DNA from 2 places in the Gorillibacterium sp. sgz306347 genome. Region 2 is predicted to be linked to the other one. Evidence: predicted binding sites of a transcription regulator. Region 2 holds the regulator's gene; the other holds the start of a gene.
The links. The regulator Rex, encoded in region 2, represses fermentation and respiration genes when NADH is low (regulators of the CRP and FNR family bind a similar motif). The targets are predictions, from matches to a motif close to TTGTGAAATATTTCACAA.
Positions count from the first base shown of each region.

Region 1: adhE (bifunctional acetaldehyde-CoA/alcohol dehydrogenase) is a predicted target of Rex. The motif match lies at 1,956-1,973, and genes of this name have one in related genera.

Region 1 covers NZ_JCAPET010000012.1:45,575-51,058, reverse strand. The annotation lists gene adhE (bifunctional acetaldehyde-CoA/alcohol dehydrogenase) at 1-1,906, opposite strand, end outside; gene mobA (molybdenum cofactor guanylyltransferase) at 2,207-2,845, opposite strand; gene AC6I6H_RS08790 (Crp/Fnr family transcriptional regulator) at 3,058-3,768, shown strand; gene AC6I6H_RS08785 (voltage-gated chloride channel family protein) at 5,148-5,484, opposite strand, start outside.
Region 2 covers NZ_JCAPET010000018.1:15,108-20,591, forward strand. The annotation lists gene AC6I6H_RS11300 (AAA family ATPase) at 1-489, opposite strand, end outside; gene AC6I6H_RS11305 (hypothetical protein) at 482-1,015, opposite strand; gene AC6I6H_RS11310 (cell wall elongation regulator TseB-like domain-containing protein) at 1,160-1,675, opposite strand; gene AC6I6H_RS11315 (amidohydrolase) at 1,672-2,982, opposite strand; gene AC6I6H_RS11320 (DUF47 domain-containing protein) at 3,165-3,782, shown strand; gene AC6I6H_RS11325 (redox-sensing transcriptional repressor Rex) at 3,854-4,477, opposite strand; gene dinG (ATP-dependent DNA helicase DinG) at 4,474-5,484, opposite strand, start outside.

The DNA.
Region 1 (5,484 bases), on a different contig from region 2:
TCAGCTCGTAGTCAGCCAGCGGATACTTGGTGTTGCCCTGCGTCTTGTCGGTGATGACCGAGAAGGAGGTCACTTCCGAACCGGTGCCCGAAGTAGTCGGGATCGCGACAAATTTTGCTTTTTGTCCGAGGCGAGGGTATTTGTAGATCCGCTTGCGGATGTCCATGAATTTCTGTTTCAATCCGTTGAAGTCCGTGTCCGGGTATTCGTAGAACAGCCACATGGCTTTTGCGGCGTCCATCGGCGAACCGCCGCCGAGCGCGATGATGCAGTCCGGCTTGAAGTTTGCCATCATAGCGGTTCCGCGTTCCACGGTCGTGGTGGACGGATCGGGTTCGACATCCGAGAACACTTCAATGAAGCAAGGCGTTTGGCGTTTGCGCAGGTAATGCTCTACCTTCTCGACGTATCCGAGCTTCACCATAACCGGGTCGGTAACGATGAAAACGCGGCTGATGTCGGGCATTTTCGCCAGGTATTGGGTAGCGCCTTTTTCAAAGTAGATCTTGGAGGGAACCTTGAACCATTGCATGTTCACCGTCCGGAAAGCGACGCGTTTCACGTTGATCAGGTTGACCGCCGTGACGTTGGACGACGTGGCGTTGCGGCCGTAAGATCCGCAGCCCAGCGTGAGGGACGGCAGGTTCGTGTTGTAAATGTCGCCGATCGCGCCTTGCGTCGAAGGCGAGTTGACGATGATCCGGCCGGTTTGCAGGCGGTCGGAGAACGCTTGAATGACTTCGTCATTGTTGGAGTGGATGACCGAGGAGTGCCCCATGCCGCCGAAGGCGACGATTTGAGCGGCGCGGTCGATCCCTTCCTGCGCGTTCTTGACTTTGTAAGCCGCGAGAATCGGGCTGAGCTTTTCAGCGGACAGCGGGAACTTCGTTCCTACTCCGCCCAGCTCGGCAACCAGGATCTTCGTGTCTGCCGGAACCTTCAGGCCGGCCATTTCGGCGATTTTGACGGCCGATTGACCGACGATAACCGGGTTCACGGCGCATTTATCAACGTTCATGGCCATCTTCGTCAGTTGGGCGACTTCGTCCTTGTTCAGGAAGTAGCAGCCTTGCGAGCTCATGAGGCGTTTTACTTGCTCATAGACCGGTTCTTCAATAATGACGGATTGTTCCGAAGCGCAAATCATTCCGTTGTCAAAGGTCTTGGAAAGGATAAGGTCGTTCACGGCCTGCTCCAGCACCGCCGATTGCTCGATAAAGCAAGGAACGTTACCGGGGCCTACGCCGAGAGCCGGTTTGCCGCAGCTGTAAGCGGCCTTTACCATACCCGATCCGCCGGTCGCCAGAATCAGGGCGATGCCGGGGTGATTCATCAGGGCGTTGGTCGCGTCCATCGAAGGATGCTCGATCCATTGGATACAGCCTTCCGGAGCGCCGTGTTTCACAGCGGCTTCGTACAGGATGCGGGCAGCTTCCGAGCTGCACTTTTGAGCCGAAGGGTGGAAGCCGAAGATGATCGGGTTCCGCGTCTTAATGGAAATCAGCGCCTTGAACATGGTCGTAGACGTGGGGTTGGTAACCGGCGTGATCCCCATAACGACACCTACGGGCTCGGCAATCTTCTGATAGTTCTCATATGGATTTTCTTCGATGACGCCAACCGTCTTGTCGTACTTGATGCTGTGATAAATGTACTCCGTCGAGAAGATGTTCTTGGTGATTTTATCTTCGTAAACACCGCGACCCGTTTCTTCCACTGCAAGCTTGGCGAGGTACATGTGCTGGTCAAGTCCGGCAAGGGCCATTTCTTGGACAATCTTGTCGATCTGCTCCTGATTCATTGACATGAAGGCATCTTGCGCCTTCTTTGCTTTCTCAACCAAACGGTTGATTTCGTCTTGAACCGGATTTTTCTCTTTCAACACTTTCTGTTCGTCCACTGCCATATCCGAGTGCCTCCGTTCTGTGTTTGGCTTACAGCCTTATTATAAGACTTTGTGCAAATAATCACAAGTGACTTACATCACACTTTTCTGAAAATAATGAAAAGTTTATCGCGATGGGCCAAATACTTGCACAATTATAAGGTTTTTACCCAAAAAACACAGATTTACGAAGACCTCAAGTCAATAGTACATCATGATCCGGTAGATGTTAACAGCTAATTATGACAAATGTCGCAACAAACAAAAGAAAAGCTTCCCTTGCGGGAAGCGGGACAATTTTGAAAGGGTTTGTGAGCGATATCATACAATTCGCATGTGACCGCCGCCGGCATACTGCAAGGAGTAATTGAGCTGCATCGCCTGGTGATACGTTTCGGTGGTGTTGATGCTGGTTACAAAATGAGTCTCAAGCCCCTGATTTCGGAAAAAGGTCTCATCCGGCATGCCGAGCATCCACTCATTCAGCACATCGCCGAGATCGGAAACGCCTCTTTCAATGGCCCGCCCCACTTGCCGGACGCATTGCTTATGGTAAACGCCGTGGAGAGGATATCGTTCTTCGCCGAATCGGGGAATGATCGCGTCCGTCTCCGCCGTCAATAAGTCGTTCATCAATTTGGCCGCTTTTGCGGACAGAAACGGCATGTCGCCGCCGACCACCCACAGCCGTTCCGAGGTGCTGAGCGACAAGGCGGCATGCATCGCCCCCAGTTGCCCTTTTCCCGGATGGCGGTTCGTGATGATTCGCACGGTGTTGCCGAGAATTGGCAGATACGCTTTGGGCTCATTCGTGACGATGATGACTTCGCGGCAAATGCTCTTCATCATGCGCACCTGTCGCTGCACAAGAATTTCGCCGCAAAACGGAAGCAGCGCCCGAGCGCTTGTGCCTGTTGGCTTGAAGCCCTGTGCTTCGGTCAAAATAACCCCGGATAGCATCGGAGATTCCTCCTTTCTTTCCTTCATCCTTCCCTGAATTATCCTCATTATCCCTGATAAAGATTCTTTATTCTGTAAATTAAATCACAAGAAACTTCCCTCAAAAAATAGATAACGTCAATGATATTCGTCACACAAGAATAGGTTGCGAATGGGATATACTATTGGATAATGGCCTTATTAGGAGGAAAAATCCATTGACAGATATTCCGATGAGCCTTGAGCAGGTTCTGCCGGGTAATACCTCCGTGTTCTCGGAAGATAACCTTAATATCCTCAAGGAAATTATGTATGAACAGAAATTTCCGGCCGGCTCGCACCTGTACTGGGAAGGCGATGCCGCAGACAAACTTTTTTACTTGCGGAGCGGTCGGGTGAAGATAACCAAATCCACCGACGAAGGTAAAGAACTTATTCTGTATATGCATCAAGCCGGCGACATGCTCGGTCAGATCGACCCGTTCCACAACTCCCGCCAGGCATTCAGCGCGACGGCGCTGGAGGACTGCACGGTCGGAACCCTGCAGCAGAGCGACCTGGAAATCCTCATCTGGCAGCACGGGGAGCTTGCGATCGACTTCATGAAATGGATGGGCATGACCCACCGCGTCACCCAAACGAAATTCCGCGACATGGTCATGTACGGAAAACCGGGCGCGCTTTGCTCCACCCTGCTCCGGCTTTCGCACACCTACGGGCGGAGATTGGATGACAACACCGTGCTCATCACGAAAAAGATGACCCACTCGGAGCTGTCCGACATGATCGGCGCCACCCGAGAAAGCGTCAACCGCATGCTGAACGATTTGCGCAAGAAAAACGCCGTCGATTACGACAACGGTTATATTGTGATCAAAGACGAAGTGTTCCTCCAGGGCATTTGCCACTGCGAGTCTTGCCCCCACGACATCTGCCGGGTTTGACGAAAGCGCTCCCCATATTATTGGGTTGGGCAGCGCGTTCGCGTCCGGCATTTCAATCGGGGCCCCATGTGAAAACAGGTACAAAGAATGCGGACCGGGCAACAGGGCTGTGCCTCCAATTGTGGCTAACAATTGGGTACATCGCCCCGCTGTCCGGTCCGCTTTTTCGGCCGCTTGCACCGCCCGCAGAGCTGCGGCCCTGCCCATGCGCGGGAATCGGCCCAATCTGCGCATATGCGAACGCTTGAATGCACACTTAGTGCGAGCTTACATTCTCCCCTTGGCATATTTAACTTTATGGCCACTCTGTCGCGTGTTTGCTCTCCGTTCGCCTGCCGCATGTTGGCTTTCTGCTTGCTATGCCATACGTTTGCTCTTCGCTCGTTCTACTACGTTTGGTCCGCCTGCCGCATGTTGGCTTTCTGCTTGCTCTGCCATACGTTTGCTCTTCGCTCGTTCTACTACGTTTGGTCCGCTACGCATGCTATACTCTGCGCCCACCTTGCTTTCTGCTCGCTCTGCCACGTTTGGCTCTGTGTTTTGCTACGCGGTATATTTGAAGCCAATGTGCGCTCTGCTAGTTAGCTCCGTCGCTGTTTGTGCCTATGCCCAACCTGCCACGTTTGGCTCTATGTCCGCTCTACCGCGTGTTTGTGCTCTACCCGTCTATCGTTTGTTTAGCTCTGTCGCTATTTTTGCCCACTCTGCCACGTTTGGCTTTCTGTCCGCTCAGTCGCGCGTGTTTGTGCCTATGTCCTCTATTGCTTTAGCTTGTTTCAGACTGCTGGTCTTCAGGTTTGTGTCTAGGGAAAGAGCAAGCGTAGAAAAAGGACGGCGTTTGGTCGAAAGGCTCAACACCGATCAGACCTCTCTCTCCCTCCTTGCCAAGCACGACCGAGCCGGTGAAGGGAGGATTGCTGCAAATATGCATCATTTCGATGCCCACAAGGTGGAGTACGGCGGATAATGCTGCGTTTCTGCATCATTCTCAGCCTCTTGGAGGAATTCCGGCTTCAAACTTCGAAAAAATCATGCATATTCGCAGCATTTTCGTAAATATGAACGGATGCTCCAAATAATGCTGCATTTTTGCAGGATTATGCGGGTCGCTTCGAATGTGTACCTGCCCGGAGCGTGACCTCACTAATGGCCTAAACTGTTCTCCGTTTCGGAAACGCAGCCAAGAATCCTTTCTTAATCGTGACAGAAGCTGCGCCATTAAGGGGTGTGTTCGACTGGCGGAACCGCGCCGCCCCACCTTCTCTCGCGTTACTTCGGCGCTTTACGAACAGTCGTCGCGCTCCTCACTCGGCTCGTCCGCCCGCGCCCGCGCCTGCTCCGCCTGCCCGCTCGCTTGCCTGCTCGCTTACCTGCTCGCTTCACTCACTCGGCTCGTCCACCCGCGCCCGCGCCCGCTCCGCTTGCCCCGCTCGCTTGCCTGCTCGCTTCACTTGCTCGGCTCGCTTACCCGCTCGCTTCGCTACTTTGAACGCGGCCAAAGTGGTGCCTTCGGTCACCCGAACCAAGGGCCACTTCGGCAAAGAGATCCTTTGGGACGCATAGATGCCCGTGTGGCCGGAAAACAGGTAGCTGACCAGGCAAACAAGAAATAGGTATACCGCCCCGTCCGCCCCAAAAAGTTCAATGCCCATAATAAAACAAGCCAGCGGCGTATTGACCGCGCCGCAGAATACGGCGATGAACCCGAGCGCGGCC
Region 2 (5,484 bases):
CTGGGCGCGGGTCCGCGCATCCTTGAACAGATCGCGGATGCGGCTCGCGCCGACGCCGACGTACATCTCCACGAATTCACTGCCGGACGCCGCCACGAACACCGAGTTGGTGTAATGCGCGGCTGCTTTTGCGAGCAGGGTTTTCCCGGTTCCCGGAGGGCCTTCGAGCAAAATGCCCTTTAAGGGCCGGATACCGAATTTTTTGATTTCCTCATGCTTGATCAGAAAGTCCAGCGCTTCCTTCAGCTCGTTTTTGGCCCGGTCCTGTCCGCCGATGTCTTCAAACGTCAGGTAGGAGGGCGTTCTCGGCTTCGCTTTCCGCTCCACGGTGGCGGCGATGGCGCCTCCTTTGGGACGGGCGAACAGAAAGAAAGCCGCCCCGAAGGCGAGCAGGGTTACGTAAGGAACAATATTTACGCCAATAAAGGCCAGGAAAATCAAAAGCGAAACCGCGGTTCCGATCAAGATCTCCTTCCAATACTTACTCATTGGGCCACACTCCCATCGTCGCCGGAATCCGGGGCAAAATGATCGATTTGCTGTGCGTTCCGTCAGTCAGACGGATATATACATTCTCGTCATCGATCTCCGTTTCGGCATCGAGCGAGCTGTCCGTTTTTGTTTTTTCCTCCAGAATCTTCGGGATGTCCGAATAATGCCGGGTTTCCATGGCCTGCGCCACGTCAAACAGCGCTTTGGACCACCAGGCGTCGATTTCCGGGGACGAATTGCTTTCGACGTCCAATTGCACTTTGCGGCCGTCGATCAAGGATGCGCCATCCTTCACGATGGTCTGGTATATGTCCCGAATGCTGGCGTCGTCGCTCAGCTTCAGGTCGATTTGGACGGTATCGTTGGTGAATTTGGATGCTACCTGCTCCACTCCCTGGTTTTTCTGGACAAGCTCGGCCAGCGGATTTTCCATCGCATAGCTGCGATACATAAACCAGCCGCCAAACAACAGCACGCCGGAGGTCAGCAGGGCGACAAGAACCGGTATACCTTTCAACTTCATTGACGTCCGCCTTTCTAGTTGATGAATTTTGATATAAATTTGATATAAGACAGTATAGCACATAATATATCACAAGTGTTGAAACTTTGCGCAAAAACATAAAAAACCCGAAACCATTTGGTTTCGGGTTTCTTGTTCCGTCTATCAGTCTGCGCCGAGCTTCCACTTGTCCAGCAGCGTTCCGTCGCGGAACCGGTAAAATTCGTAGTAGAGGGTTTCCTTCCCGCTTTCCTCCAGCCGGTAAAAGGACTGCCAAACGTATTCGTTCTCATAGACCCCGGGTACAATGCGCATGATCGAAGCGGCCGGGGTTTGCTCCAGCACCTTTTTCTTGATGTCGGCTTTGGTCACTCCTTGATCGGCGTATTCGGCATGCACCTGTCCGCCCAGCACCCAGACCAGCATTTTGCGGCCTTCGGCGTTTGCTCCCTGCACCACCATCATCGGCGCGTCGGCGACAAAAGGCGTCACCTGACTGACGGTAACCAGTTCGCTTTGCTGCCTGGCCACCTCCGCAGCCGCATCTTCCTCGGTCCAAATATCCGCCTGCACGCTAATGTAAAACCGGTATCCGATTACCAGCAGCACAGCGAGCCCCAGCACAATGCCGACAATGATCTTCGTCCGCTTCCGCGAAGCGCGCGTTCTTCTTCCGCTCAACGCCCGATCAGCCCTTCATAGCTGGCGGCAAATTCCGCTTTGATTTTTTCTTCATCCAGGGTCAGGACCGCTCCGTTTCGAACGACCGGCCGCCCGTCGATCCACACGTCCCGGACATCCGCGGCGGTAGCCGAGTAGACCACATGCGACAGGAAATTCGAAGCCGGCTGATAATGCGGCTGGTCGATGTCAAGCGCGATAAAGTCGGCCTTCATGCCGGGCGCAAGCGCTCCGGTGCCGTCCAGCCAGATCGACTCGGCTCCGGCCCGGGTCGCCATCCGGAACGCTTCGTAAGCGGGAACGGCGGTCGGGTCCCCCGTTGTTCCTTTGTGCAGCAAAGCGGCCAGGCGCATTTCCTCGAACATGTCGAGGTTGTTATTGCTGGCGGAGCCGTCCGTCCCGAGCGATACCTTCACACCGGCGGCGAGAAGCTTGGTCACAGGCGCGATGCCGCTTGCCAGCTTCAGGTTGCTGCCGGGGTTGTGGGAAACCCGGACGTCGCGGCGGGCCAAAATTTCAATTTCCTTGTCGTTCAAATGAACGGCATGCGCGACAAGACACGGACGGTCAAACACGCCCAGCTTCTCCAGATGCTCGACCGGCCGGAGCCCGTAGGCCCTTTCGTTTTCCTCCACCTCACGCGCGGTTTCCGACATGTGGGTGTGCATCGGAAGATCCAGCTCGTACGACAGCTCCACCAGCTTCTCGATATAGTCCGGCGGGCAGGTATAGGGTGCGTGCGGCGAAATCATCGCCGTGATCCGGCCCCCTGCGGCGCCATGCCAGCTGCGGGCGAAGGCGGCCGCTTCACGCAGCTTGACGTCCTGCACCTCGGGCGGGCAGAGCCCGATGACGCCCCGCGTGAGACAGGCCCGCATGCCCGACAGCTCGACCGAGCGGGCCACTTCATCCATATGATCGTACATGTCGACGAACGTCGTCGTGCCCGATTTGAGCATTTCCACAATGGAAAGCAGGGTGCCTATTCTTACGTCGCCCGCCGTAAATTTCGCTTCGTTGGGCCACATTTTCTCTTCCAGCCAAACCTGGAGGGCCAGGTCGTCGCCTACGCCCCGAAGCAGCGACATCGCCGCATGTCCGTGGGTGTTGACTAGTCCGGGCATGTACAGCCGGCGGCTGCCGTCCACCACTTCGTCAAAGCCGGAGGCAAGCTGCTCCGGGGAAAGCTCGGGTCCGAGCCATTCAATTTTATCGTCTGCCACAATCATATTTCCGCGCAGTACGGGAGACTCCGCATCCGGAGTCAGAAAAATGCCGTTTTTGATCAACAATCGGGCCAAAGGGATCGTTTCCTTTCTGCTATCCGTTTTTCTAGAGCGTACAACGCCGGCGGGGCAAAAGCAAGGCTTCCGGACAAGAGTTGACGAAACCGTGGCGAAGGGGCGTCCTCATTGCGCGGCCCGCTCTCTTTATGATACCTTAACATAAGGAGCAACGGGGTCATATATAAACGGGAGGCTAAACCTACATGTTTCAGAAAAAGGGAGATACCGATTTTTTCAAGCTGCTGCTGGAATCCGCAGACAACACGCTCGTGGCGGCCAAAATGTTCCGCGAAGCAATGAGCGGCTCGAAGCCGCCGGTGGCTTACATCGACCAATTGAAGGATCTTGAACACAAGGGCGACAACATCACCCATATGATTTACCGCGGGTTAAATAAAGTGTTCATCACCCCTCTCGACCGGGAGGACATCATGGAACTGGCGAACAAAATGGACGATGTCATGGACTACATCGAAGAAACGATCGCCAAATTCGACTATCTGAACATCGAAGCCTCCGACGACTACATGCGAAAATTCGCCGAAGTGATTGTGAAGGCCTGCGAGCATATCGTCGAAGCGTTCCACCTGCTCTCCAAGAAGAAATACGATCAGATCTCCGAGCATACCGTGCAAATCAACAGCCTGGAGAACGAAGGCGACCGCCTCATGCGCGAGGGCATTCGCAAAATTTTCACCGAGCAAAAAGACCCCTACACGGATTTCAAAATCAAGGAGCTGTACGAGCGCCTGGAAAAAGCGACCGACGCCTGCGAAGGCGTCGCCAATATACTCGAAAGCATCATCCTGCGTTACGCCTGAGACGGCAGACGCGGATACACAAAACGCCGCGATCCCTTACGGATCGCGGCGTTTTCATTGGGAAGAAACGATTAATCCAGGTAATACGCCAGGCTCAGCAGCTCCGTCGTAAAATCGGCATAATGCACGCGCACGTTCGGAGTCACTTTAATGATGGAAGGCGCAAAATTGAGAATCGCTTCGACGCCGGCGGCAACAAGATCGTCTGCGACGCCCTGCGCTTCCGATCCGGGGACGGTGATGATGCCGACCCGGATGTTCTGCTGGCGCACCGTATCTTTCATTTCCTCGATAGGCTGGACCGTCAGGTGATTGATCTTCGTGCCGACAATTTCCGGAACGGCGTCGAACAGGGCGACAATGTGCATGTTGTCCTTCAGGTAGGCGTTGTAGTTGCTGAGCGCCTTCCCCAGGTTCCCGGCTCCGACCAAAGCGACGGCGATTTCCCGGTCCAGCTTCAGGATCTGACGTATTTTCTCAATCAGGTATTCGACGTCATAGCCAATGCCCTTTTTGCCGAAATCCCCAAAGTAGGCCAAATCCTTGCGAATTTGGGCGGGATTCAGATCCAGTCTGCGTCCCAGGTCCTGAGAGGAAACGGTCTGCACGCCATTGGCATGAAGCTCGCTTAAATAGCGCAGGTATACCGGCAGTCTGCGGACTACCGCTTCCGAGATTTTCTCCGTCGTCTTCATTCGTTAACCCCTTCCATCCATTGCGAAATTCTCGGCACCAGTTGCTTGGCATTCATATGCTCAATTTTGGGTCCCGGCAGCGAGTATAAGAAATGCTTTCCGTAATAGGTTTCCAGAATCCTTGTGTCGTACACGATCACAATGCCTTTGTCGCTTTCGCGGCGCACCAGCCGGCCGAAGCCCTGCTTGAAACGGATGACGGCCTGCGGCACGGAAAGCTTCATGAACGGATTCTGGTTTTTCTGTTTGATGCGGTCGCATTTGGCTTCCACCACCGGATGGTTCGGCGGCTGAAACGGCAGCCGGACGATCGCCAGGCAGCTCAGCGCTTCGCCGGGAATGTCGACCCCTTCCCAGAAGCTGCTCGTTCCAAGCAGAACGGTTTTGCCGTTCGCCTGAAAGAGCCGGACCAGCTTGCTTCGGCTTCCGCCGTCCATGCCCTGCCCCAATACCTGGATGCCGTCGGGCGTGAGCCGCTCGCGCAGCTCTCCGTGCACCTGCTTCAGCATCCGGTAGGAAGTGAACAGCACCAGCATGCGCCCTTTGGTTTCGCGCGCCACCTCGGCGAGCGATTCCACCAGCGCGGCCGTAAACTCGGCCTCGCCTTTCATTCCCTTCAGCACCGGGAAATCGCGCGGGATAACGACCAGCGCCTGCTCCCGGTAATTGAACGGCGAAGGCAGCTGCACCTCCCGGAGCCGGTTGTCCTCCGCCGCCTCCCGCAGCCCGAGCTGATCGATGGTGTAATCGAACGTTTTGCCGACCGACAGCGTGGCGGAGGTCAGCACGACGCTTTCCTTTTGATCAAAGAAATGCGCCTTCAGCATCGGGCTGACATCGATGGGAACGGACATGAGCTGCAGCGACTTCATTTTGTGCTGGTGGTTGCCTTCAATCCAGTAAACAAAGCCCGCATCGTTCTGGGCAACGAAAAAGCGCAGGTTGTCGCGCAGCCGGGCCAGCTCCTTGACGCCGCCCGAAAGGTTGGTGGCAAGGCTTTGCAGCTC